Regions from separate parts of the Kluyvera sp. genome, predicted to be linked through region 2. Evidence: predicted binding sites of a transcription regulator. Region 2 holds the regulator's gene; the other holds the start of a gene.
The links. Region 2 encodes LexA, which represses DNA repair genes until DNA is damaged. Its sites were predicted from a motif close to TNCTGTATGTACATACAGNA; they were not measured.
Positions count from the first base shown of each region.

Region 1: a site for LexA is predicted at 3,456-3,475, ahead of sbmC (DNA gyrase inhibitor SbmC). Genes of this name have one in related genera too.

Region 1 covers NZ_CBDKZX010000010.1:3,436-14,292, forward strand. Annotated here, with positions in the region: gene tsgA (MFS transporter TsgA) at 1-698, opposite strand, end outside; gene xapA (xanthosine phosphorylase) at 747-1,580, opposite strand; gene ybcJ (ribosome-associated protein YbcJ) at 1,947-2,159, opposite strand; gene folD (bifunctional methylenetetrahydrofolate dehydrogenase/methenyltetrahydrofolate cyclohydrolase FolD) at 2,161-3,027, opposite strand; tRNA gene ACW14G_RS06380 (tRNA-Arg) at 3,281-3,357, shown strand; gene sbmC (DNA gyrase inhibitor SbmC) at 3,492-3,962, shown strand; gene ACW14G_RS06390 (DMT family transporter) at 4,013-4,846, opposite strand; gene pheP (phenylalanine transporter) at 5,151-6,542, shown strand; gene ACW14G_RS06400 (MFS transporter) at 6,731-7,972, shown strand; gene ACW14G_RS06405 (sugar phosphate isomerase/epimerase family protein) at 7,989-9,017, shown strand; gene ACW14G_RS06410 (Gfo/Idh/MocA family protein) at 9,014-10,165, shown strand; gene ACW14G_RS06415 (LacI family DNA-binding transcriptional regulator) at 10,242-10,857, shown strand, end outside.
Region 2 covers NZ_CBDKZX010000009.1:36,991-47,847, forward strand. Annotated here, with positions in the region: gene ACW14G_RS06035 (maltoporin) at 1-330, shown strand, start outside; gene malM (maltose operon protein MalM) at 445-1,389, shown strand; gene ubiC (chorismate lyase) at 1,615-2,112, shown strand; gene ubiA (4-hydroxybenzoate octaprenyltransferase) at 2,127-2,999, shown strand; gene plsB (glycerol-3-phosphate 1-O-acyltransferase PlsB) at 3,080-5,509, opposite strand; gene ACW14G_RS06060 (diacylglycerol kinase) at 5,638-6,006, shown strand; gene lexA (transcriptional repressor LexA) at 6,106-6,714, shown strand; gene dinF (MATE family efflux transporter DinF) at 6,783-8,102, shown strand; gene ACW14G_RS06075 (CsbD family protein) at 8,229-8,438, shown strand; gene zur (zinc uptake transcriptional repressor Zur) at 8,492-9,007, opposite strand; gene ACW14G_RS06085 (cupin domain-containing protein) at 9,133-9,621, shown strand; gene ACW14G_RS06090 (conjugal transfer protein TraF) at 9,794-10,857, shown strand, end outside.

The DNA of each region.
Region 1 (10,857 bases), on a different contig from region 2:
GTCCACATGGTGAAGATAGGCTCAGCCAACAGGAAGGCGAACAGCGCGAAACAAATCAGATAGACCGATGGACCCCAGGGCTCACGAGCGGTGTTTGTGCTTTGCTGCGCGGGTGCTGGCGCTTCGGTGGGCGGGAAACGGCAGCGAATCGTTAACGCCAGCATCAGCGCACCTAAACCACCCATGATACCGTACATCGCCACCCAGCTCGCGCCCATGCGGAACAGCCAGGCCAGCAAGAAGGAGAGCGTCGCCCCGGCGAGGCTAAAGAAGAAATCGGTAAAAATCAGGCTCGAGGAACGGCTTTTTTCGTCCGGATTGATTCGCACCACCAGATAGCTGCCGATGGTCATGAAAATACCGCCACAGGCGCCAATGCCGGCGACGGCAAAGCTGAACATCGTCAGAGTAGGCGACACAAACAGAATCGCGCTGATGAGAACGGTCAGCGCCGCTGCGATAACCAGCGGCTTTTGCAGCCCCCATTTGCGCATCAGAATACCGCCCAGCATGATGGGAATAAACATGCCGATGTTCATCAGCGTGAAGACCTGGCCGATAAAACTCGGGTCTTTGTGGAAGGCAGCGCACAGCGGGCCGAGCACGATGCCAAGGGTGGAAACTAACGCGCCGACGAAGTAATAGCTTAGATACGAGACGGCGTTTAAATTCGGGCGGGACCAGGACATGTCAGACATAGACGTATCTCCAGGCGGGCAGCAGTCTACCCGCCGATGCATCAGAAATTAGGCGTATTGTTTAATGAACTGACCAATCAGACGGATAAAGTCTTCCGTTACCATAGCTGCGCATTTGAGCGTTTGTTCGTGCGACAGCTCCACGTCGCTCAACCCTTCAGCCATATTGGTGATGGCCGATACGGCCAGCACTTTTAGCCCACAGTGGCGCGCCGCGATCACTTCTGGCACCACCGACATTCCTACCACATCGCCGCCCATACGCTGCATCATGCGGATTTCCGCGGCGGTTTCGAAGTTTGGCCCCGGATAGGAGACAAAAACGCCTTCGTGCAGCGGGATATCCAGCCCTTTGGCGGTCTGGTGCAGTTGGGCGCGCAGATCTTTGTCGTAGGCGTTTGCCAGGCTGAAGAAGCGCGGGCCAAAGCGATCGTCATTCGGGCCGACCATCGGCGTGGACGGCATGGTATTGATATGGTCGTTTAGCGCCACCAGGCTGCCTGCGGGGATATCCGCGTTCAGCGAGCCAGCGGCGTTGGTGCAGAACATGAATTCACAGCCGAGCAGCTTAAAGGTGCGTACCGCCTGGGTCATGATGCCCATGCCGAGGCCTTCATAGAAATGACCGCGGCCTTTCATGCAAATCAGCGGCAAGCCGTGCAGCGTTCCCATTACAATTTCCCCGGCGTGGCCGATGACGGTGCTGACCGGAAAACCCGGTAGCGCTTCGTAGGAAAGGGTGGTTTTGTTATCCATACGGTCGGCCAGCGCGCCGAGACCGGAACCGAGGATTAAGGCGATACGTGGGGTAAACCCGGGCTTTGCTGCGCGCAGGATTTCGACGGCTTCGTAAGGGGCATTATTGAGAATTGACGTTGACATACAGACTCCAGAAACAGGGATGTTTCGCGGTATTCTGCGGAGCAGTCGATTTGCAATCCAATTCAATTAATGCGCGTATTGATATTTTTATTGAATTGATTGCGGCGGTGGTGATTTTAAAATCTTTAAATTCAAAGTATTAAATGTAGGCTGAAAGTTTGAACGCGTCGGGGAAGACGGCTTCGACGTGATGATTTGTGATGCGCCTCACTTTGACGCTGCGCTGCCGGGCGATGGACGTGTCACGATAGTTAGCATCGGGTATGGACATACAGCGTATTACCGCTGAAGTGGGAAGATACGGTGGGACGCTATTTGGGGAATAAAACCCGGCGTCGACTGGCGAAGCCGGGTGACTGGCAGGATTTATGCGGTAACGGTAACGCTCTGGCCTTCAAAACTCACGGTTTGACCGGCGACAATTTTGCAGCGTTTGCGGGTTTCCACCGCGCCGTCCACTTTGACCAGACCGTCGGCGATAGCGATTTTCGCCTGCGCGCCGCTTTCGCTCCAGCCTTCCAGCTTCAGTAAGTCACAGAGTTCCACATGCGGATGCTTACCCAAAGAAAATGTTGCCATCTTATGCCTTCTCCACGTCGTGATACTCTTCACACGCCTGTAAGGTGTTTTCAATCAGGGTGGCTACGGTCATGGGACCGACGCCGCCCGGTACTGGGGTGATGTAAGAGGCGCGCGCGGCAGCCTCTTCAAACACCACATCGCCGACGACTTTACCGTTTTCGAGGCGATTAATCCCGACATCAATGACAATTGCGCCTTCTTTAATCCACTCGCCAGGAATAAAGCCCGGTTTACCGACCGCGACGATCAGCAGATCCGCGTGCTCCACATGGTGGCGCAGGTTTTTGGTAAAGCGGTGAGTGACAGTGGTGGTACAGCCAGCCAGCAGCAGCTCCATGCTCATCGGGCGGCCCACGATGTTGGACGCGCCAATCACCACGGCGTTCAGGCCATAGGTGTCGATATGGTAGCGCTCCAGCAGGGTAACGATACCGCGCGGGGTACACGGACGCAGGCGCGGCGCGCGCTGGCACAGACGACCCACGTTGTATGGATGGAAGCCGTCGACGTCTTTGTCCGGCGCGATGCGCTCAAGGACCTTAACGTTATCAATACCCGCCGGCAGCGGAAGCTGCACCAGAATGCCGTCGATGGTGGTGTCGGCGTTCAGGGTGTCAATCAGCGTCAGCAGTTCGGCTTCGGACGTGGTTTCCGGCAGATCGTAGGAGCGGGAGACGAAGCCCACCTCTTCGCAGGCTTTGCGCTTGCTGCCGACATAAATTTGTGAGGCCGGGTTGCTGCCAACCAGCACAACGGCAAGCCCAGGGGCGCGTTTTCCTGCGGCAACGCGCGCCTTCACTTTTTCCGCAACCTCAGAGCGCACCTGCTGCGCAATCGTTTTACCGTCAATAATCTTTGCTGCCATCAGGGAAAATATTCCATCTGTCATTCACGAAGGGGGGATGGACATATTTTGTCAGATGCGAGGCTTGCTGTCAGGTCTCGTTTGCGAGTTTTCATCGGAAAGTGGTTTTGCCGAAGAGTTGAGCGATAGTTGGTCGCACTTTATCCATCATTGCATACCGCGCAGGTTTCGTAAGGAAATGGATTGACTCACCTGTCAGTGACCGTATAATTCCACGCGTTTCACCCCACCATGAAGTTTTGACTTCCCCAGTGCGCCCTTAGCTCAGTTGGATAGAGCAACGACCTTCTAAGTCGTGGGTCACAGGTTCGAATCCTGTAGGGCGTACCATTTTACTGTTTCCTCTTCCCCCAACTCTCTTATCAAGAGTGCGAATCTGCTCACATATCGATCGCTACCCGTTTGGCGCAAACAAAAAACGCCCATTATACTGTATGTAATTACAGTGTATTAACGGAGGCGGTATGGAATACGAAGTTAAGCAGATTGCAGCGCGTAAAATTGCCGGTTTTCATATGGTTGGGCCGTGGGAGCAGACGGTTAAGCAGGGTTTTGAGCAGTTGATGATGTGGGTCGATGGCCAGCAGATTCCCGCTCGCGAGTGGCTGGCCGTTTACTACGACAATCCGGATGAAGTCCCGGCGGAAAAGCTGCGTTGCGACACCGTGGTCTCTGTCGATGACGACTTTGTTATTCCGCCGAACAGCGAAGGGGTCATGATGGCGGAAGTGGCGGGAGGCCTGTACGCGGCAGCCCGCGCGCGGGTTATCGATCACGATTTCTCCACGCCATGGTATCAGTTCTTTGATAGCGTCCTGAAAGATGAAACCCACCGCCTGGCTGCGAAGCCATGCTTTGAAATCTACCATAACAACGGTGCGGAAGACGGCTACTGGGATATTGAAATGTTTGTTGCCCTTGAACCGAAGGGGTAATGAAAAACGCCGGGCGCGTGGTGCTGACTGGCGACACGCCGGCCCGGCGGTCAATGCTCTCGTCGCCGATCGGCGATAATCACCAGCCCAATACCGGAGAGGGTGAGTACGATAGCTAACATCATTCTCAGGCCCAACGGTTCGCCCATAAAAATTAGCCCGCCCAGTGCCGCAAGACAGGGCACGCTCAGTTGAAGCGTGCTGGCGGTGGTTGGGCTAAGCCGTGGCAGCAGGGAGTACCAGAGCAGATACGCGCCGCCGGACATCAGCGCCCCGGAGGTGACTGCCAGCACTAGCCCAAAGGCATCGGCGCGGATGTGCATACCGCTAAGCACAAATATCACCAGCGCTATCGGCACCGCCAGCGTAAAGTTGCCCGCCGTGGCCGCTGCCGCGTTCTGCACTTTTTTGCCGGTAATACAGTAGGCGGCCCAGGCCGCGCCGGAAACCATCATCAGCAGCGCGGCGCCGCCGGAAGGATGTCCCGCGCCCGGTAATAGCAGCAACGCCAGCCCGGTCACCGCAGTCAGCATACCGACGCTTTTTAGCCACGTCAGGCGCTCGCCGCGAATCAGCCCCCAGCCGGTCATCACGCACTGGACCGTTCCGAACAGCAACAACGCGCCAGCGGCGGTGGTTAAGGACAGGTAGGCAAGGGAAAAGGCAAAGACGTAAATGGCCAGTAGTGCCGCGTTCAGCACATTGAATTCCGGCCTCTTTTTGATGGCGGGTAGCCTCAGGAGTATCAGCAGCGCCACCGCACCGCTTAGCAAGCGAATGCTACTAAAAGAGACGGCATCCATATGCATCCCCTTCAGCGCCAGCCGACAGAGCAGCGAGTTGGCGGCGAACGCAGCCATAGTCAGCAGGATTTTGAGCAGCACGGAAGATTCCTCGAAACGCGGTCAGCGAATTATGCCGCAAGCCGCGGCATGCCGGGTCATCGTTTTGTGCTCCGCCGATACGGCAACGTATCCAATGGTATTTGCTTCACAGCGGGTGTGCCGCATACATTGAACGTTAGGGCTGGCTAGCGCGGCTAACCCCTTGTAGGAATAAGGTTATCACCCCAGCAACGCGTATCTTCCGGCACTTTTGGGCACGGGGTTCCTGCGACTGATTGCCTTGCGGCAAGCCGCGCTAAGTGTTAAAAGGTGCCCCTTCCAAAAAAAGCTACAGGGGTTAGACGTGAAAAACGCGTCCTCAGCATCCAGCCAGAATCAACCGGATGCTTCGTCGGAGCAGGGGCCGACGCTTCACCGCGGGTTACAAAACCGTCATATTCAACTCATCGCCCTTGGGGGCGCCATTGGCACCGGCCTGTTTCTTGGCATCGGCCCGGCGATTCAAATGGCTGGCCCGGCAGTGGTGCTGGGCTATGCGATTGCCGGGATTATCGCGTTTCTGATCATGCGCCAGCTTGGCGAGATGGTGGTGGAAGAGCCAGTATCCGGTTCATTTGCCCATTTTGCTTATAAATACTGGGGGCCGTTCGCCGGTTTTCTTTCCGGCTGGAACTATTGGGTCATGTTCGTGCTGGTGGGAATGGCCGAGCTGACCGCCGCCGGAATTTATATGCAGTATTGGCTGCCACACGTACCGACCTGGATTTGGGCTGCGGGTTTCTTCATTTTGATTAACGCCGTCAACCTGGTGAATGTTCGCCTGTATGGCGAAACCGAGTTCTGGTTTGCACTGATTAAGGTGCTGGCGATTATCGGTATGATCGGCTTTGGCATCTGGATGCTGGCGACGGGGCGTGGCGGTGAGCATGCGAGCGTCGACAATCTCTGGCGTGATGGCGGCTTCCTTGCCACGGGCTGGAAGGGGCTGATTTTGTCGCTGGCGGTGATTATGTTCTCCTTCGGCGGGCTGGAGCTTATTGGCATTACAGCGGCGGAAGCACGCAGCCCGGAAACCACTATTCCGAAAGCGGTCAACCAGGTGGTTTACCGTATCCTGTTGTTCTATATCGGCTCGCTGATTGTGCTGCTGGCGCTCTATCCGTGGCAGGGCATTAAGTCAGACAGCAGTCCGTTCGTGATGATCTTCCACAATCTGGACAGTAACGTGGTGGCATCCGCGCTGAACTTTGTGATTCTGGTGGCTTCGCTGTCGGTTTATAACAGCGGCGTCTATTCAAACAGCCGCATGCTGTTTGGCCTCTCCGTGCAGGGTAACGCGCCGCGCTTCCTGACCAAAGTGAGCCGTCGCGGCGTGCCGGTGAATTCGCTGCTGCTCTCTGGCGCGATCACCTCGCTGGTGGTGCTGGTTAACTATCTGCTGCCGCAGAAAGCGTTTGGCCTGCTGATGGCGTTGGTGGTGGCAACGCTGTTGCTGAACTGGATCATGATCTGCATGGCCCACCTTAAGTTCCGCGCCGCCATGCGCCGCAAGGGGCGTGAGTCGAAATTCAAAGCGCTGTTTGCGCCTGCCAGCAACTACATCTGTATCGCATTTTTGCTGATGATCCTTGGGCTGATGTGCACCATGGACGGCATGCGCCTGTCGGCGATTCTGCTGCCGGTGTGGGTGTTGTTCCTGTTTGCGGCCTTCAAAACGCTGCGTCGTAAAGCCTGATAATATCGCCCGGAGGGGGCAGGTTTGCCTCCTCCGCTGTTTCCCGCTCGTTGCTGCGACGCATTTCCCTCCTCGTTTTTATCGTGATCGCTCTCCCAAATCCGTTTCGATCCGCGCGATCTTGTTTTTGTAATCGATTACTTTTCATTTGTGGTGTTTTGTAATCGATTACTTTTGAGGGTGAGAACATGGTGTCTACAACGGAAAGTCGTGAACAAAGTGGCGTACAGCACCGGCTGTTAGTCCCGCGCCTGTCGTTAATGATGTTTATGCAGTTTTTTATCTGGGGAAGCTGGTCGGTCACGCTTGGACTGGTGATGACGCAGTACAACATGTCGCTGCTGATTGGCGATGCGTTCTCGGCGGGGCCGATCGCTTCAATTCTTTCCCCTTTTGTTTTGGGAATGTTGGTTGACCGTTTTTTTGCCTCGCAGAAGGTGATGGCGGTGATGCACCTGCTTGGCGCGGTGATTCTGTGGTTCGTACCGCAGGCGCTGGTCGCGGAAAACGGTGCGTTGTTAATTGCGCTGCTGTTTGGCTACACGCTCTGTTATATGCCGACGCTGGCGCTGACCAATAATATTGCCTTCCATAGCCTGAACAACATCGACAAAACGTTCCCGGTGGTGCGTGTGTTCGGCACCATCGGTTGGATTGTCGCGGGCATCTTTATCGGCGTAACCGGTATTTCGGATACCACCGGCATCTTTACGCTGGCGGCGCTGTGCTCGGTGGTGCTGGCGGTATATAGCCTGACGCTGCCGCACACGCCGGCCCCGGCGAAAGGTCAACCGCTGAAGCTGCGCGATCTGTTCTGCGCCGACGCTTTCGCATTGCTCAGAATCCGCCACTTTCTGGTCTTTGCCGTCTGCGCCACGCTGATTTCCGTCCCGTTGGGCACTTACTACGCCTATACCGCGTCGTATCTGGCGGACGCGGGCGTCGCGGATGTGAGCACCGCGATGTCCTTCGGTCAGATGTCAGAAATCTTCTTTATGCTGATTATCCCGCTGCTGTTTCGCCGTCTGGGCGTGAAGTACATGCTGCTGATCGGCATGCTGGCGTGGTTCGTACGCTATATGTTCTTTGCGCTGGGTATCAATGAAGAGACCCGCTTCCTGCTGTATCTCGGCATTCTGCTGCACGGCGTGTGCTACGACTTTTTCTTCGTGGTGGGCTTTATCTATACCGACCGTGTGGCGGGCGAAAAGGTGAAAGGGCAGGCGCAGAGCATGGTGGTGATGTTTACCTACGGCATCGGCATGCTGCTGGGATCGCAGATTTCCGGTGCCCTGTATAACCACCTGGTCGCTGGCCAAACCGTTCCGGCGGCGTGGGTGAACTTCTGGTGGATTCCGGCGGTGGCTGCCGTGGTGATCGCGGTGATTTTCCTTGTCTCGTTTAAATACGACGAGCAAAAGCAGGCGTAAATTTTTAAGGAGGGGTATGAAAACCATCAAGGGGCCGGGCATTTTTCTGGCGCAGTTTATCGGCGGCGAGCCGCCGTTTAATACGCTCGATGGGATAGCGCAATGGGCGGCCGGGCTGGGCTTTAAGGCGCTACAGCTGCCCTGCAATCACCCGGCGATATTCGACCTGGCGCAGGCCGCGGCGAGCCAGACCTATTGCGATGATATTGCCGGGCGACTGGCGGAGCACGGTCTGGTGATTAGTGAACTGTCAACGCATCTCGAAGGGCAGCTTGTCGCCGTTAATCCGGCCTATGACAGCGCTTTCGATGCTTTTGCGCCGGCGGCGCTGCGCAGTAATCCGACGGCCCGCCAGCAGTGGGCCGTCGAGAGCGTGAAAAAGGCCGCGCAGGCTTCGGCGCGCCTGGGGTTGAAGGCGCATGCGACCTTTTCCGGCGCGCTGGCCTGGCCTTATTTCTATCCGTGGCCACCGCACAATGCGGCGCTGCTGGATGAAGCGTTTAGTGAACTCGCCAGCCGCTGGCGGCCCATCCTGGACTGTTTTGACGAGCACGGCGTTGACCTGTGCTACGAAATTCACCCCGGTGAGGATTTGCATGATGGCGTCACGTTCGAGCGTTTTCTACACCTGGTTGAGAATCATCCGCGCTGCCATATGCTGTATGACCCGAGCCATCTGCATTTACAGAATATTGATTATCTTAGCTATATCGATATCTACCACTCCCGTATTCGCGCGTTTCACGTTAAGGACGCCGAGTTCCAACGCAACGGACGTAGCGGCGTTTACGGCGGCTATCAGAACTGGGCGGATCGTGCCGGGCGTTTCCGCTCGTTGGGCGACGGCGATATCGATTTCAAAAAGATTTTCAGCAAGCTGACTCAGTACGATTTTGACGGCTGGGCGGTAATGGAATGGGAGTGCTGCCTGAAGGACGCGCAGATCGGCGCGTGCGAAGGCAGCGAGTTTATTAAACGGCATATCATTCCCGTCTCCGCGCGGGCCTTTGATGACTTTGCCGCGGGTAGCGAGGTGCGCGGATGATTCAGGTGGGTATTATCGGCTCAGGTTTTATTGGCCCGGCACATATTGAGGCGCTGCGTCGACTGGGTTTTGTCGAGGTGGTCGCGCTGTGCGACGCCTCACTGGAGCTGGCGCAGACCAAAGCGCGGCAGCTCAATATTCCGCATGCTTACGCTGATGTTGACGCGCTGCTGGCGCATCCTGGGCTACAGGTGGTGCATAACTGCACGCCTAATTTTCTGCACGCGTCGGTCAACCGGCAGATTTTACGCGCGGGAAAACATGTCTTTTCCGAGAAACCGCTGTGTATGACGTCGGAGGAGGCTCGCGAACTGGAACAGATGGCGCGGGATGCGGGCGTGGTCCACGGCGTGAGCTTCGTTTATCGTCAGTTTGCGATGGTGCAGCAGGCGGCCAGCATGATGCGCGCAGGCCATACCGGACGTTTGTTCTCAGCCTATGGCGGCTACCATCAGGACTGGATGCTGCTGGAGAACGACTTTAACTGGCGGGTGGACGCGGCGCAGGGTGGTGCGTCGCGCGCGGTGGCCGATATCGGTTCGCACTGGTGCGACACGGTGCAGTTTGTGACCGGCCGGCGGATTGTGGAGGTGATGGCCGACCTCGCTATCGTCTGGCCAACGCGTAAGGCCAGCGTTGAGGCGCAGGCGACGTTCAGTGAACACGATGACGCGACGCAGTATCGCGACGTCGTGGTGACAACCGAAGATGCCGGTTCGGTTCTGTTCCGCTTTGACGACGGCAGTAAAGGCTGCTTTAGCGTTTCGCAGGTCAGCGCCGGGCGTAAAAATCGGCTGCATTTTGATATCAATGCCAGCGCCTGTTCGCTGGCCTGGGATCAGGAAACGCCGCAGCAACTGTGGATTGGTCACCGCAGTCAGCCCAATCAGTTGCTGAGTGACGACCCGAGCCTGCTTAACCGCGATGTCGCCGGACAGGCGAACTTCCCCGGCGGCCATAGTGAGGGATGGCCAGACGCGTTTAAAAACATGATGGGCAATTTCTACCGCGCCGTGCAGAGCGGGAAAATGCCCGCCGCTGGCGAGCCGCATTTTGCCTCATTCATTGATGGAGCAAATGTCATGTATATCATTGATGCGATTATAAAAAGCCATCAGCAACGGCGCTGGGTCAGCGTCGAACAATAACGCTGTGCCCGGTACGCCGGGCACGCTTTTTATGGTAGCCTGCACGCAAAGCGTTAACTGCAGGGAACGGCGTTGTATGTCAATTCAGAAAATCGCCCAGTTGGCGGGGGTATCGGTGGCGACCGTGTCGCGGGTGCTTAACAACAGCGATACCGTAAAAGCCAAAAACCGCGAACGGGTGCTTCAGGCCATTAAAGAGAGTAACTATCAGCCTAATCTGCTGGCGCGCCAGCTGCGTACGGCGCGAAGCTCCATGATTCTGGTGATGGTGTCGAATATCGCCAACCCTTTTTGCGCCGAAGTGGTAAAAGGAATTGAAGAGGCCGCGGAAAAGAACGGCTATCGGATTTTACTGTGCAACTCCGGCTCGGATATTGAACGTTCTAAATCAGGCCTGCGACTGCTAACCGGAAAAATGGTCGACGGTATTATCACCATGGACGCCTTCAGCAAGCTGCCGGAGTTAACCACGGTGATTGGCGATGCGCCATGGGTGCAATGTGCGGAATATGCTGATGCGGGCGCGGTCTCCTGCGTGGGGATCCACGATGTAGATGCCGCAGAGCATGCGGTAAGCTATCTTGCAGCGCAGGGGCGTGAGCGGATTGCGTTGATTAACCACGACTTGAGCTACAAGTACGCCCGCCTGCGCGAGCAGGGGTACAAAAATGTACTGCAATCTCAAGGGCTGG
Region 2 (10,857 bases):
GGCACCAAGTGGTGGACCGTCGGTGTGCGTCCTATGTACAAATGGACGCCAATCATGAGCACCCTGATGGAAGTCGGCTACGACAACGTCAAATCTCAGCAGACTGGCGATCGCAACAACCAGTACAAAATCACCCTGGCGCAACAGTGGCAGGCTGGCGACAGCATCTGGTCCCGTCCGGCTATCCGCGTATTCGCAACCTATGCGAAGTGGGATGAGAAATGGGGTTACGACAACGGTATCGCTTACAAAGATACCAGCGCGAAAACCTACAGCCGCGGCGACAACGATGAGTGGTCCTTCGGTGCACAGATGGAAATCTGGTGGTAATTCAGCATTAACCTGACGTAACAACCGACGAGGGGCGCAAGCCCCTCTGTTCCTTGAGGTTTAGCGCGCTATTGCCTGGCTACCGCTAGAACCACGCTTTCTGAGGTCATCATAATGAAAATGAAAAAAAGTCTCGTTGCTCTCTGCTTATCCGCTGGATTAATGGCGAGCGTCCCGGGCATTAGCCTCGCTGACGTCAACTACGTGCCGCAAAACACCAGCGCCGCGCCGACCATCCCGACCGCTGCCCTCCAGCAGCTGACCTGGACGCCGGTCGATCAATCTAAAGTTCAATCCACCCAAATTTCCACCGGTGGTCAAAGCCTGAACGTTCCGGGAATCACCGGCAACGTCGTAGCCTACAGCGTTCCCGCCAACATTGGCGAGCTGACGCTGACGCTGACCAGCGAAGTGAACAAACAAACCAGCGTATTTGCGCCGAATGTGCTGATTCTTGACCAGAATATGACGCCTTCTGCGTTCTTCCCAAGCAGCTACTTCACCTACCAGGAGCCTGGCGTGATGAGCGCCGACCGTCTGGAAGGGGTGATGCGCCTGACGCCGGCGCTGGGCCAGCAAAAACTCTATGTTCTGGTCTTTACCACCGAGAAAGATCTCCAGCAAACCACAACGCTGCTGGATCCGGCAAAAGCCTACGCCAAAGGCACCGGTAACGCGGTGCCGGATATTCCTGACCCGATCGCTAAACACACCACCGATGGTCTGGTGAAGCTGAAGGTGAAAACCAACAGCAGCTCCAGCGTTCTGGTTGGCCCGCTGTTTGGCTCTTCCGGCCCGGCTCCGGTCACTGTCGGTAACACGGCGGCACCGGTTGCCAGCGCACCCGCAGCGGCCCCGGTCGTGGCGCCAGTTGCGGCTCCGGCAGCGAAAACTGAACCGATGCTCGACGATACGGAAAGCTACTTCAACAACGGGATTAAACAGGCCGTGGCGAAAGGGGATATCGACAAAGCCCTGAAACTGATGAATGAAGCCGAACGCCTGGGATCTAAATCTGCTCGTTCCACCTTTATCGGCGCTGTAAAAGGCAAGGGGTAAGTTCTCCCCGCAGCGCCGATGTTTAGGCGAAGCCTTTCGGTGTGCCCTGTCGGGCACACCTTTTTTATACGCTTCATCCTTCAGGTTGCGATGATGAACGGCATATAGCGCAAAGCAAACTGTTGCACTGCTGTTGCGCTAATGATCGTATTTGACCATTACTGCACCCCCTCCCGCGGCTTTCTGCGATACAATGGCGAAACGCTTTGTATTGGAGAGACAGGCATGTCGCACCCTGCACTGACGCAACTGCGCGCGCTGCGCTATTTTGACGTCATTCCCCCGCTTGAACCCACTCAGCGCGACTGGCTGATGCTGGAAGATTCGATGACCAAACGGTTTGAGCAGTTTGGGAAACCGGTTAGCGTAACGCTTTTAAACGAAGCGTTTGTCAGCCGCGATGCGCTGGTAGAAGAACAACACCTGTTGCCAGAAGAGTCTCGCTATTGGTTGCGAGAAATATTATTGTGCGTCGGCGGTGAGCCGTGGCTTGCCGGGCGCACCGTGGTGCCAGAGTCGACCCTCTGTGGGCCGGAGCTGGCGCTACAAAACCTGGGGCAGACGCCGCTGGGTCGTTATCTGTTTACGTCGTCGACGCTGACGCGAGACTTTATTGAGATAGGCCGTCATGATGCGCTGTGGGGGCGTCGTTCCCGTCTCCGCCTGAGCGGTAAACCGCTGCTGTTAACCGAGCTGTTTTTACTGGCATCGCCGCTGTACTAAGAGGAAGAAGAAGAATGGAGTGGAGTCTGAAGCAGAACAAGCTACTGGCTTACCATCGACTGATGCGTACGGATAAACCGATCGGCGCGCTGCTGCTGCTGTGGCCGACGCTGTGGGCACTGTGGGTCGCCTCACCGGGCGTACCGCCGCTGTGGATCCTGGCGGTGTTTGTGGCGGGCGTCTGGCTGATGCGCGCCGCAGGCTGCGTGGTCAACGATTATGCGGATCGTAAATTCGACGGCCACGTGAAACGCACGGCCAACCGTCCGCTGCCGAGCGGCGCGGTCACGGAGAAAGAGGCCCGTACGCTGTTTATCGTGCTGGTGGCGCTCTCTTTCCTGCTGGTGCTGACGCTCAACACGATGACCATTCTGTTGTCGGTGGCGGCGCTGGCGCTGGCCTGGGTTTACCCGTTTATGAAGCGTTATACCCACCTGCCGCAGGTGGTGCTGGGGGCGGCGTTTGGCTGGTCAATTCCGATGGCCTTCGCGGCGGTCAGCGAGTCACTGCCGCTGAGCTGCTGGCTGATGCTGCTGGCCAATATTTTGTGGGCGGTGGCCTACGATACCCAGTATGCGATGGTTGACCGCGATGATGACGTGAAGATTGGCATCAAATCCACGGCGATTCTGTTCGGCGATAACGACCGTCTGATTATCGGTATCCTGCAGGCGTGCGTGCTGGCACTGATGGCGCTTATCGGCTGGTTGAACGGCCTGAACTGGGAGTTTTACTGGTCAATCCTGATTGCCGGCGCGCTGTTCGTCTACCAACAGAAGCTGATCCGCCACCGCGAGCGTGGGCCGTGCTTCCAGGCGTTTATGAACAATAACTACGTGGGTCTGGTGCTGTTTATTGGACTGGCGATGAGCTACTGGCAGTTCTGAGTTTGGCATGAAACTGTCGCCTGGCCGGCACCCAATAAGCGAATAAAAAAATCCCCGGTACAGACCGGGGATTTTTGTTTTTACTGTGCCGCCTCTTCCTGCGTCACGCTCTCGATCGTCAAGCGCACGTCCGAGGTGATCAGGCCCGCCATCATCTGGTAAACCTTCATCGTCTCTTCCGGCTCGGCGTCGCCGCTGTCGCTGATATAGCCCTCATCGCGGAGCGTCAGCACCAGCGACGAGAACACCGCTTTATCAAAGAACTCCGGCGAGTTGATGCCGTGCAGCACCGACAGACGCTGCGCCAGCGTACGGCTCTCTTTCTCCAGCGTACTGCGGTTCATCGATGGGTTGCCGCTCAGCAGCCAGAAGGTGATCGCGTAGCGTTGCAGCGTCTCGCGCGCCCCGGCCGCCAGCAGTTGAAGCGTGCGGGAGTGTGACGCGTTGATGCGCAGCTCGCCGTTCTGCTCGGTAATCAGCGCCTGACGCGCCATTTCGGCGATCAGCGTATCAATGACTGCCGGTAGCTCTTCACGGGTCCAGCGCAGGAACAGCTCGGCTTTCAGCATCGGATACAGCGTTTCGATCATACTCAACACCTGATCGCGGGAGATCTGGCGATGTTGAGTCATGATGGTGGCCAGCAGCGATGGCATAATCAGCATGTGCGCGATGTTGTTGCGGTAGTACGTCATCAGCACCGCCTGCTCGCGCGGCAGAATAATGATGTCGCCGATGGTGTCTTTCTCGACTTCGAACTTGTTCATCTGCAGCGCGTGGTCGATAAGCTCGCTGGCGGAGGCTTTTGGCGCGGTAGCATCCGGCGCGTACGGCGCATTACGCATTAACGCCAGGTAGCATTCCAGCTGCTGCGTCAGCTGTTCACGGGTCAGCGAACGCTGGCGCGAAGCCAACAGCGCGGTGCAGCACAGGTTCATGGCATTGGCGGCGCCGGCGTTGTTGATACGCACCATCAGCTCGCCCGCCAGTTTGTTGACGGTCGGCGTCAGCCACGCCGGGCGTACGGCTTCGATCGGATCGATCGACTCGCGCCACTCCGGCACGTGGTGGTTCAGGTAGGTCATCAGCGGCATGGGTTCGCCGAAGTTGACGTAGCCCTGGCCGAGATTACGCAGCTTGCTCAGCCCGCGCAGCATTTGCGGCAGGCTCTCTTTCTCTTTCGTCGCGCCGCGCAGTTCTTTGGCGTAGGTACCCACTTCCATCACGTGCTCGTAGCCGATGTAAATCGGCACTAACGTAATCGGGCGAGTACCGCCGCGCAGCATCGCCTGAATGGTCATCGACAGTGTGCCGGTTTTTGGATCCAGCAGACGGCCGGTACGGGAACGCCCGCCTTCCACAAAGTATTCAACGGAATAGCCGCGGCTAAACAGCTCGCCGAGGTATTCGCGGAACACCGTGGAGTAAAGCTTGTTGCCCTTGAAGGTACGGCGGATAAAGAACGCGCCCAGGCGGCGGAAAATCGGCCCGGCTGGCCAGAAGTTCAGGTTGATACCGGCGGCAATGTGCGGCGGTACCAGCCCCTGGTGATAGAGCACGTAAGAGAGCAGCAGATAGTCCATATGGCTACGGTGGCAGGGCACGTAGACGATTTCATGGCCGTCGTGCGCCAGCTGGCGTACGCGCTCGGCGTTATGGACGTTAATCCCCTGATACAGACGGTTCCAGGTAAAGCTGAGGATACGGTCGGTGAGGCGAATCATCTCGTAGGAGAAGTTCGCCGCAATCTCTTCCATCAGCGCAATGGCGTTTTGCTGCGCCTTCTCGTGCGAGATTTTCTTGCTGCGCGCTTCGTCTTCTACCGCCTTGGCGATGGCTTTCGACGCCAGCAGCTTTTTGAACAGGTCGTGACGCGCCGGCAGACGCGGGCCAACCGCCGCCAGACGCTGACGGGCAAAGTGCATACGCGCGACGCGCGCCAGCTTCTGCGCGATGATTTTGTCCGTGCCGTGTTCGTCGGCCATGCGGCGCAGCGACACGGACGGCGAGAAACGCACGAAGCTATCGCGGCCCAGCCAGGAGACAGCGAAGAATTTCTGGAAGCCGTTGAGCATCCGCAGCGGTGGGTTTTCCTCGCCTTTTTCGCGGCCAGGCGAACGCCCGAACATCACGGAGACCGGCACCATTTGCACATCCAGATCCGGATTGCTGCGGTGCAGATCGAGGTAGTCGTGGAACAGCTTGATCGACTCTTCCTTCGGCGTGTAGTAGGTGAACACGCGCGGGCCGCCGTGGATAAACACGTAGCGCGGCAGCAGGGTGCCGTCGATTTCCAGCGGTTCAAGCGGGTCAGGTAAATCGTGCGCCAGACATTGGGCGCGCAGCGTCAGCAGGTCGGCCTTAGAATTATAAGGCAGGACGTACATAATCGGACGCGAGGTATCAAGTCCTAATTCCTGTGCAGGCTCTGCGGGAATAGACTTGCTTTTTACCAGTACGCTTAATGGTAAATTCAGTAATTTGTAGTAAATTCGTGGCCAGCCGGACATAAACGATGTAAAGCCTCTGGTTAATCATGCAAATGCGCGGCAAGAATATCAGAAAGTCAGCAGAATTTCTGTTCTACCGCTTCATAACACGCATTGTCATTGACGTAATAACAAAAAAGGTTCTTGAGATGGCCAATAATACCACCGGGCTCACCCGAATCATCAAAGCAGCGGGCTATTCCTGGAAAGGATTTCGCGCGGCGTGGATCAACGAAGCCGCGTTCCGCCAGGAGGGTGTCGCGTCGGTGCTGGCGATTATTATCGCCTGCTGGCTGGATGTCGACGCGATTACGCGCGTGCTGCTCATCGGCTCCGTCCTGTTGGTGATGATAGTGGAAATTCTCAATAGTGCACTGGAAGCGGTGGTGGACCGTATCGGCTCCGAATACCACGAGCTGTCCGGGCGGGCAAAAGATATGGGATCGGCGGCGGTGCTGCTGGCGATTTTCGTCGCGCTGATCACCTGGGGCACGCTGCTGTGGGCGCATTTCCACTAAAGCTGTGAAAACTGCCTGATTTCGTGCGTTTTATGGTTTCAAAATAAACACTAGCTGTATATACTCACAGCATAACTGTATATACACCCAGGGGGCGGAATGAAAGCGTTAACGACCAGGCAGCAAGAGGTGTTTGATCTCATCCGGGATCATATCAGCCAGACGGGCATGCCGCCGACGCGTGCGGAAATTGCTCAGCGCTTGGGGTTCCGTTCCCCAAACGCGGCTGAAGAGCACCTGAAAGCGCTGGCGCGTAAAGGTGTCATCGAGATTGTCTCCGGCGCTTCTCGCGGTATCCGCCTGCTGGTGGAAGAAGAAGAAGGTCTGCCGCTGGTGGGCCGCGTCGCGGCGGGCGAACCGCTGCTGGCGCAGCAGCATATCGAAGGCCATTACCAGGTTGACCCGTCGCTGTTCAAACCGAGCGCCGACTTCCTGCTGCGCGTTAGCGGCATGTCGATGAAAGATATCGGGATTATGGACGGCGACCTGCTCGCGGTGCATAAGACTCAGGACGTACGCAACGGCCAGGTCGTTGTCGCGCGCATCGACGAAGAAGTGACGGTCAAACGCCTGAAAAAACAGGGTAACGTCGTCGAACTGCTGCCAGAAAACAGCGAATTTAAGCCGATCGTGGTGGATCTGCGTCAGCAGAATTTCTCCATTGAAGGGCTGGCCGTTGGCGTTATCCGCAACGGCGAATGGCTGTAAAAACTCCCCCTCTCTAATGGCTGCGATACATCCGCTATCGCAGCCTTTTTTCGTTCTGGTTGATACCCATGTCGCTACTCACTTCCGCTGATAAAGCGCTGTGGCGCCTTGCGCTACCGATGATCTTCTCCAACATTACCGTGCCTCTGCTGGGTCTGGTCGATACCGCCGTGATCGGTCACCTGGACAGCCCCGTCTATCTGGGCGGTGTCGCTATCGGGGCAACGGCGACCAGTTTCCTGTTTATGCTGCTGCTGTTTCTACGCATGAGTACAACCGGCCTGACGGCGCAGGCCTTTGGCGCGAAAAACCCGCAGGCGCTGGCCCGCGCGCTGGTGCAACCGTTGATGCTGGCGCTGGGCGCCGGGCTGCTCATCATCCTGTTCAAAACGCCGCTGATTAACCTGGCGCTCTCCATCGTCGGCGGCAGCGGCGAGGTGCTGGAGCAGGCGCGTCGCTTCCTCGCCATTCGCTGGCTCAGCGCGCCTGCTTCTCTGGCGAACCTGGTCCTGCTGGGTTGGCTGCTCGGCGTGCAGTACGCCCGCGCGCCGGTGGTGCTGCTGGTGGTGGGAAACGTACTGAATATCGTGCTCGATCTGTGGCTGGTGATGGGTCTGCACATGAACGTGCAGGGTGCGGCGCTCGCCACCGGCATTGCCGAATATGCCACCTTGCTGGTCGGGCTGGGAATGGTACACAAGGTGATGGCGATGCGCGGCATCTCTTGGGCGATGCTGAAAACCGCCTGGCGCGGCAACATCCGCCGCCTGCTGGCGCTCAACCGCGACATTATGCTGCGTTCCCTGCTGTTACAGCTGTGCTTCGGCGCGGTCACCGTCTTTGGCGCGCGGCTCGGTGGTGAAGTGGTGGCGGTGAACGCGGTGCTGATGACCATGCTCACTTTCACCGCCTACGCGCTGGATGGCTTCGCTTACGCGGTGGAGGCCCACTCCGGCCAGGCGTATGGCGCGCGCGATGGCAGCAAACTGCTTGAGGTCTGGCGCGCTGCGTGCCGTCAGGCGGGGGTGGTGGCGTTGGCTTTTGCGCTGGTATACGCCGTGTTTGGCGAAAATATCGTCGCCTTACTTACCTCGCTGCCCGAACTGCAGCAACTGGCAGACCGTTACGTGCTGTGGCAGGTGGTGCTGCCGGTGATTGGCGTCTGGTGTTATCTGCTGGACGGCATGTTTATCGGCGCCACGCGAGGCGCCGAGATGCGCAACAGTATGGCGGTCGCCGCCGCCGGTTTTGCGCTGACGCTGCTGGCACTGCCGGTGCTTGGCAACCATGGGCTGTGGCTGGCGTTGGCCGTTTTCCTCGCGCTGCGCGGCCTGTCGCTGGCGTATATCTGGCGTCGCCACTGGCGAAATGACAGCTGGTTTTCCTGATGTGATGGTTAAAGATTCCGAATAGTGAATCATGCTCAGAATGACTGACTACAATTAACCTCACGCTTAGCGAAAAAGAGTTCACACTCTCTCGCTATTCATTCACTGACGATCGAGGATTCAATGATGAATAAAGACGAAGTCGGCGGTAACTGGAAGCAGCTTAAAGGTAAAGTGAAAGAGCAATGGGGCAAACTGACCGATGATGACATCACGGTGATCGAAGGTAAACGCGATCAGCTGGTCGGTAAAATCCAGGAACGTTATGGATACGCAAAAGATCAGGCGGAAAAAGAGGTGGATAGCTGGGATAAACGGCACAATCACCGCTGGTAACGCACTCCTCCTGCCCATGCGTACAAGGAGGTACGCTCCCCATCAATCCCGCGTTAGCGGGATTTCTTTTTAATATGAATCGTATGGTCGTGATGGCAATGCTCATGCGCGCGACAGGCTTCAACTTCCACGCAGGCGGAACACAGCCCGTGCGCTTCAATGACGTTGTGGCGCAGCGCAAAGCCCATCTTTGCTGCCAGCGTATGCATGATGTCCTCAACGCCTTCCGCACACTCTTCTTTCACCACGCCGCAGCGATCGCAGATAAACATTGCGGAGGTGTGGGTCGGCTGATCGAACAGGTGGCACAGCACGTAGCTGTTAGCGGACTCGACCTTGTGCACGAAGCCCTGCTCAAGCAGAAACTCCAGCGCGCGATAGACGGTGGGCGGCTTGGCCTGCGGTTCTTTCTCACGCAGCAGATCCAGCAGGTCATAGGCGCTGATTGCCCCTTCCTGCAGACTCATCAGGCGCAACACTTCGAGACGTTGCGGAGTCAGGCGCACGCCGCGTTGCGCGCACAGCTTTTCAGCTTGCGCTAACAGTTCTTGCGTGGTGGTCTTATCCATTGGCGTCCTCAGGTTACGGGGAAATAAACCCCTACTTTACCATGTTATGCCGGAAACGCCGAGTTTCCACAGGTGTGCTATAGCTGTGTTATAGCAGGTGCACTTCACACTCAGGATGAAAAATGATGAAAAGACCCGACTGTATTCGCCATTGGCACGATGTTGAAGGACCGGATGACTCTACCTATCCCGACAGCGATGAGCGCTTCTCCATCGGCGCGCCGCTAGCTCGTGCGCTGGGGCTGAGACATCTTGGTATTCACCACGAGCGCTTGCCGCCAGGCCGACGCACTTCCTACCCGCATGCCGAGAGCGACGAAGAGGAGTTTATCTACGTGCTGGAAGGTTATCCGCAGGCATGGATTAACGGCTATCTGTGGAAGCTGGAACCCGGCGACAGCGTGGGCTTTCCGGCAGGAAACGGCGTTTGCCATACCTTTATTAACAACACGTCAGAAGAGGTCCGGCTGCTGGTGGTGGGGGAAGCCAATAAGAAACACAACCGGATTTACTACCCGCTAAATGCCTCGTATGCCGTCACGCGCGACGATCGCTGGGTGGACCATCCGCCGCAGTTTTTTGGCCCGCACGATGGAAAACCTGGGCGAAATTAGCCTCTTCTTCTATAAAGATTAGAGCGCTTATTAAAAATAAAGATAACCGAAGAAAATTTCAGTTAGGGGAACAAGACGCTTTTTCCCTCGCTATTCACAGCAACAGTTCGTCTCCATCCAGGTGATAACGGGTGGAGGGTTGTTTCATTACAGACAATAAGACGAGCATACTGTGAATAAAAAAGACAAATTTTCGCTGATGGGGGTGGCTGTCTCCTTTTTTGTTGCGGGACAGGCAGGCGCGGCAAATGGTTGGTCGGAAGCCCGTAACGACGCGATGGGCGGCACGGGCGTGGCCTCTGCGAACTATGGCAGCGGCGTGTTAATTAACCCGGCGCTACTGGCAAAGGCAAAACCGGATGACGATATCACGCTGATTGTGCCGTCAATTGGCGCGCAGATCTCCGATAAGGACGACCTGCGCAACAAAATCGACGACATCAGCGATGATGTTAACAACTATCGGCGGGTGCTGCGCACGATGAATCCCGTCGATCTTCTCAATCCCAATAGCGCGGCATCCCGGCAAGTTTCGGTCGCGGCGGGGGATTTGGCGGATCAGCTCTCCTCGTTAAAGGGCAAGACGGCGAACGCTAAAGCCGGTGCGGGGTTGGCGATCAGCATTCCAAACGATGTGCTGGACGTTGCTTTTGTCACCAAAGCCAGCGCCAGAGCGCGGGTCAGTTCCTATATCGATCAGGGGGATATCAACCTGCTGCGCGGCGTTGAAGCGGTGCCGTTAAGTGCGATTGGCGTCAATCCGCAGGATTTAAAGTCTCAGGGCTATGGCCGTGCGGCTATCGTGTCCGACTATGGTGTGGCGATTGCCCGCCAGTTCGATCTCGGCGGCGTACCGGTTTCGCTGGGCGTGACGCCAAAACTGCAGCAAACCTGGCTCTATAACTACACCGTGTCGATCTACAACTTCAGCAGCGACGACATCAACAGCAGCCGCTATCGCAACGATGATACCGGCTTTAACGTTGACGCCGGGGTGGCCGCTGATTTTGGTGATAACTGGACGGTGGGCTTAAGCGGACAAAACCTCTTCTCGCGCGATATCGACACCAAAGAGGTGGCTGGCGTACGCGATACGTATCAGATTCGCCCGCTGGTGACCGCAGGCGTGGCCTGGCATACCGATCTTGTGACCTTAAGCGCCGATGGTGATTTGACGGAAACCAAGGGCTTTAAAAGTGAAGATACGTCGCAGTACGTCGGCGTTGGCGCGGAAGT